2 regions of the Sporolactobacillus sp. KGMB 08714 genome follow, and region 2 is predicted to be linked to the other one. Evidence: riboswitches for the same ligand, from Rfam matches in the RefSeq annotation. Region 2 holds a riboswitch; the other holds the start of a gene.
The links. A riboswitch is a leader RNA that binds a small molecule or an ion and turns the genes downstream of it on or off. The one in region 2 is predicted to bind magnesium.
Positions count from the first base shown of each region.

Region 1: linked by a shared signal. The riboswitch ahead of Q6A92_RS00850 (Nramp family divalent metal transporter) and the one ahead of Q6A92_RS06035 (ABC transporter permease) in region 2 are both predicted to bind magnesium.

Region 1 covers NZ_JAUUBW010000001.1:178,773-181,957, reverse strand. The annotation lists gene Q6A92_RS00855 (hypothetical protein) at 63-302, opposite strand; gene Q6A92_RS00850 (Nramp family divalent metal transporter) at 336-1,652, opposite strand; M-box (ykoK) riboswitch at 1,884-2,071, opposite strand; gene Q6A92_RS00845 (flavin reductase family protein) at 2,319-2,930, opposite strand.
Region 2 covers NZ_JAUUBW010000011.1:74,730-77,914, forward strand. The annotation lists gene Q6A92_RS06030 (SGNH/GDSL hydrolase family protein) at 1-1,182, opposite strand, end outside; M-box (ykoK) riboswitch at 1,545-1,711, shown strand; gene Q6A92_RS06035 (ABC transporter permease) at 2,100-3,185, shown strand, end outside.

The DNA of each region.
Region 1 (3,185 bases), on a different contig from region 2:
TTTTTAGCGTATAAGTTATCTTTCACTCCGGACTCCACAGCGTTTCCAAACCCGGAAAAAGATCAATGGAATGCTCCGGACATTTCAAGAATGCGATAAAATGCCAGAATGACCATGGCGATCAGATAAAAGCGCAGTGTCACCAGTGAAAACTTAACACTTCTCGTCATTTTCATTTTTCCAAGATTGTCAGGATTCAACTTTTTTTCCGGTTTATCAAATAAAGGGTGTACGACATAAAATTCCTTCTTATAGCCGTTTCCCATTTCTGTATTATGCATTGCCTGATTCATCATTTTCATTTTAATAACCTCCTTACTCTATTACCTATTCATTTAAGAAAACAGGCCGGGCAGCATAACCTGTACCGCCAGGATTGCCGAAAGAATGAATAAAATCGTAATAATCACCCAGTTGATCGCATTGTTCCACGGCTTGTTCGAAAATCTTTCCCCGAGCAGCTCCTTATCATTTAAAAGCAGCTGCAAGAATACGATCGCCGACGGAAGCATCAAACCGGCCAGCACCTGAACGCCGACAATAATCAGCTGCAAGGGTGCATTGGGAATTAAGACGATGCCGGCTGCAGAAGCAATGGCCCCGACAAAGAAGCAATAAAACTGCGGTGCTTCTCTAAACTTTTTGCGCAGCGTGTGTTCCCATCCGACGACTTCGCCGTAAGCCCATGAACTTGACAGAGAGATAGCCATTGTTCCGAGAACGGCCGCATTGCACATCAGCAAAAGGACGGCGTTCTTTCCGAAGCTTCCGAGCACAGGTCCGAGAACGCCGGCCATCTGCGCCGGATCCCGATAACCGATGCCCTTTTGAAAAAGTACATTTCCTATTAGCATCATGCTGCCGGCAATGATCACCGTGAACACGGCTCCGATCAGCGTATCGAGCCGTTCGAACGGCAGATCCTTAAACCGCAGTTTCTTATCCGCGATGCAGCTCTGCTGAAAAAATAATTGCCAGGGCGCCACCGTCGTCCCGATAATCGCAATAATCATAAAGACCAGATTGCCTGTCATCCCTCCGCCCGGCACGCCGGGAACCACCAGATCATGGGCCACACGGCCGAAAGCGGGATGCGACATAAAAGCCAGCAGAAGCCAGACGGCATCCAGCAGGCAAAGAACGATCGTTACCCGCTCCCATCTCAGATATCCGCCTGAAACAACCAGAAAAATCAGGCCGATCGCTGAGACAGGAACAGACAGATAGGGGGAAATGCCCATTTTGCTTAACGCCAGCGATATCGCCGCAAATTCGGTAATCAGTGTCAGAAAGTTAACCAGTTCCAGATCAAACAATGAAAACCTTCCCCACCATTTTCCGAAACGTTTATATATCATCGCCGCATGTCCTTCGCCCGTCGCGATCCCCAGTCTGACCACCATTTCCTGGCAAAAATACGTCACCGGAAGAAGAATGAGCAGTACCCAAAGCAATCTTGTGCCGTACTGTGCACCTGCCTGGGTATAGGTAGACACCGCTCCGGCATCATTATCCGCTTCCATCACGATAAGTCCCGGTCCGAATACCATTAGAAAGGTAAGCAGCCGTCCTGCTGCCGGACTTTTGACGACCCGTGCTTTAGTCAGTTTGTCTTCCGCTACATGAGTACCATTTTTCATCTCCGCTTCCATAATTGTTCACCTCGTTACTCATCTATCGCCATTACCAATCCGAACTTTTTGTCAGCAGAACAAGGGATGGTAATTGGCCATGGCACCACCAGTATAAGATTGTTTCAAAGACAGCTTATAATGACTACTACCGGGAACATCATCCATGCCAATCACCTCCTTAATATCAAAAAATCTCTCCACAACAAAGTGAAGAGATTTTCAAATCATCTAAAAGCATCGGAAAAACCGAATCCTCCCCACTCGTTGAGTTTTAGCACTGTAAAGCTTTGAGCATAAGCACCCGCATTTCTGCGCGTGTAGTCAGCTACATTAAGTAAAACCTTAGTCCGGTAATACCTGCTGACCCATTGGCGTCTCTCGACATTTTTGGGCAGTAGCGTGTATCTTTACAGTAGCCTCACCTAACAAGGATATGCAGTTGTCTTTTGAAAATAATTATTAATTAAGATTAAGTTTAATATATCTTATATCCATGATTTATACTATGCCACAAATCTAATTGTGTCAACCTTTTCCACAAAAAAGGTACAAAAATACATGGACCATTCAGCATTCGGATTTTGATAAATGATAAGTCAAAACGGCTGGAATACACTTTACGGGCTCAAGCAGTCCGGGCATTGACGGTTCAATGATCCATCGCATCCGGATCAGAGGCTTTTTTTACACAGGCCGGGTTAATTCAAAGATTTCCCCCAGTTTTGTATAGGAACTTCCCGCCAGCCGGCCGACAGGCTTTAAACCTTGAGGATCAATCCTTCCGTTTTTATATAAATCATCTCTGATATGGTAAAAAACGACACGGCCGATTAATAAGTCACACGAAGGATGAGGGGCCGTTCCACCGAGCGCGACGGCCCTTTCAAGGACACATTCCAGACGAATACTTGCTTCTTTTACCCCTTGAACGCCTATCTTGGTACTCTCGACGGGAGTTAACCCGGTAATGCTGACTTCACTTTCATCCGGCGGCAAGGATCGGGCCGTCTGATTGATTTGAGCGATATAGCGTTCATCGGATATATGCACAACAAATGCTTTCATTGCGATCGCATTTCTCGCTGTATCTTTCATGTTCCCATTTACACGCTGAACGGAAACCGCAACCATCGGCGGTTCGTCGGTCACAATATTAAAAAAGCTGAAAGGGGCGGCGTTCAGCACCCCTTCCGGCGATTTCGTGGTCACAAAAGCGACCGGTCTCGGAATAATGCTGCCCGTTAAAAACTTATAGTTGTCCCGTTCGGATAAGGCGGACGGATCCAGTCCGATCATGATTGATTCCTCCCTTTTTTATAAACGGGGCTTCCCCTTTTATAATGAAGTTTCTCCTAAAGTGGATAACATCTTTATTTAAAAAATCCCTTACCGAGAACGGATGATAGTGCGCAGCAGTATCTGGCTTTAAATAAACCGGATGAACTTTTTTTGTCATGCCGACTCAACGCAGGCCAACATGAATTTGGACTCAGCTGTTTAATTCGGTGATTCGGAGCGATATTTTGACGTTTCGGTGCATCTAGAGCCGGA
Region 2 (3,185 bases):
GGCGTAGTCGGTCTGATTGAGGCCGAAAATATTAGGCTGGTAGGTTGTGACCGGCGGCCGATTTTCAATCAGCGGCGTCATATAAATAATCTTGGATTTGGGGTCATTGCTCAGAAGATATTCGGTGAAATTCCTTAGTCCTCCGTAAAACGTCGTCCGGCTTCTCACCTTAAAACTGCCGAGCGGAACGTCATGGCGGAAGTCGTTGATACTGACCAGAACAAGAATGACATCGGGATGCTTGCCGTCTTTGTTGATCCAGCTCTCCCGCTCCTGAAAAGAATCTTTACGGGTGCTTCTTACGGCTACGGCGGAACCGCTGACGCCGTAGTTGTAAACTCTGGATACGCCGATCTCCTCCGGGAGATACGTTGTCCATGAATATTTTGTCGTTCCTCGATCCGTGTCGGCTTCGGCTCCCCGGGTCATGCTGTCGCCAAAAGCTGCAAGAGAATCTCCTTTAAATGAATCGTCTTGCGCAAAATCATGATCATTGATAAACCCTGTTTGTCCGTCGACAGTTACTTTATCCCAGCTGACGCTGAAGCTTTGCCCGTAGATGATATCGTTTTGCGTTAATGCCTTGATCGTCGTTCGGTCACTGCCGGAAATATCGGCATACACATCGGAGTCCGGCTTCAGCGCCCGGTACTGATGGCTTTTCGGGGGAACGGCGAAATCAAAATCGTCTCTGGATACATAGCCTGTATATTCCTTCCCGTCGATGCGGATAAATGTTTTGTACCAGTTTTTATCCATTTTATGGACAATGAATGATTTGATCCCTTTGATTGTTTTGTATATAGAATCTTTTTCCCCAGAGGGGTACGGCGTTGTATAAATGTTTGTTGTTTTACCGATGCTGTAAACTTTTTGAGGAGCACCGGTCTTATCCTTCAGAACGTCGTGACTGCCGACATAGCCGTACCGGCCGTCGATTTTTTTCACCGTTCTGTCCCAGTCGGCATTCATCGGAGCCGCTTCAAGCGTCTGTCCGCCGTCTATTTTTTCGAGAACTCTGCCTCCGTTCTGCGTTTGCGGATTGCTGTACACGTTAACGGTTTTCCTGTCGGCAAAGATCTGCAGATCGTCTGCTCCGGCCCTGCTCTTTATAAATATATGGGCCACTGCAAGCACAAGTATCGCGGTTAGAATGACAAAAAGCGTTTTTTTGAAAAGCATGATGTTTTTCCCCTGTCTGATTCTCATTTAATCTGCTGAGTTCTCTGTTTTTCCGTCATCATACAATGTAAGCGGAATTAATTGTAGAAATATGTAAAAATTTTGCGATCATGCACAACCTGAGCTTTCTGCGAACCGCGCTTCCTCCTTTGGGTATTTTAAAACCTCCGTCGGGGATGGGGCGAAAGCTTGCTTTGTGAAATCAAGGGGAGAAATTTTTATGTGAGTGAATCGCCCTTGTTTGACCTGACGGGTTAAATGCAGCGGCGTCCGTTTCCGGGTCGGCGCGGTTCTTAGTGACAGCACCATGAAATATAAGTGTTGACAATCCATAGGTTCAGGAGTATTTTTGTGGTTAGATGAATAGCCCTCGTTAGGTGAGGCTCCTATACGAACAAAGGCCACTGCCCGGAAAGATCGAAAGATGCCAATGGGTAGAACAGGAATTGCCGGACTAAGGCTTTTCTTAAGGTGGCTAAGGATAACCTTTACGTTGTATAGTGCTAAAACTGGACCAGGGGGAACCGGTTAATTGTGCCTTGACTTCATGCCCCCGGGGATCCGTCCTGTGGGGCTTTTTATATTTATTTGATAAGGGGGGAAACTGGAATGGACGGTGGCAGTAGTCGATTATGCGTTTTTTTAAACGGTATATCTCTCTTCACTTTTGAGGAAAGAATAATGAGTGCGGTGCTGAAAAATAAGCACGCTGCCGCTCCGGCAGGAAACGTTGTATTCCTTCAAGGAGACAAAGACTGTCCGTTTCCGGTTATTCCCACGGACTGTCGCGTCACCGATTTCACCTATTAGAAGCAGTCTTTTATGCGGCAAATGATGAACAAAGAAGGAAATTGGAACTCTCCCTGTCTGACAGCGGAGAGTTTTTGTTTTTAATTTACAGGAAAGGGAGGACACCGATGCGATGGAACCTTTTTGATAGTGCCGATAAAAAAATTCGATTCGGCTGGGCCGATCTGCTGGTCATTTTTCTGTTATTATCTCTTCTTTATTTATTAACAAAACTGGGGTCGGGTATGCATGCCCCTTTTTCTCCGAAGCAGCAGACGGCCTTAAATCTTGATCCTGTGTGGCTTCCTTATTATGCCGGCCGATCGCTGCTTCGCATGTTCATCGCTTTTGCGGCGTCCCTGATCTTTACTTTTATTTACGGACGCGTTGCGGCATATAACCGGACAGCGGAAAAAATTATGATACCGGCGATCGATATTCTGCAGTCCGTGCCCGTCCTCGGCTTTCTGTCGGCAACCGTACTGGCTTTCATGGCCCTTTTCCCCGGCAGCCTGCTCGGTGTGGAGTGCGCGTCGATTTTCGCCATCTTCACGGGCCAGGTGTGGAATATGACGTTCAGCTTCTACCACTCGCTGACGACGATCCCCCGCGACCTGAATGAGGCGGCCAAAATGAACCGGCTGAACAGCTGGCAGCGGTTCGGCAAGCTGGAAGTGCCGTTTTCCATGATCGGGCTGGTCTGGAACAGCATGATGTCTTTCGGCGGCGGCTGGTTCTTCCTGGCGGCCAGCGAGTCGATCAGCGTTTTGAATCAGAACATCCATCTGCCGGGAATCGGCTCCTACATGGCCCAGGCGACCGCGGAGGGAAATATCAAAGACATTGTTTACGCGATTATCACGATGATTGTGGTCGTCATTGCCGTGGATCAGTTATTCTGGCGCCCGATCATTGCCTGGAGCCAGAAATTTAAAAATGAGCAGACGGAAGCAAAGGAAGTTCCGTCTTCCTGGGTTTACGACATTCTCAAAAGGGCGCGATTTGTCCATTGGATCAATCAGAATATCCGGAGATTTTTTCACGATCTGCTCGTTTACGTTTCTTCAAAAGGATCCGGAATCAGTCTTCCCGAATCAATGCGGCGGATCAGAAGCCTTCTGAAGTGGCTGATTCTGATTCTGGTGGCGGTGTTTGCTCTGCGTTACATGTACGCGGGTGTTCTGGAAATCGCCAGGCTCAGCTGGGGGGAACTG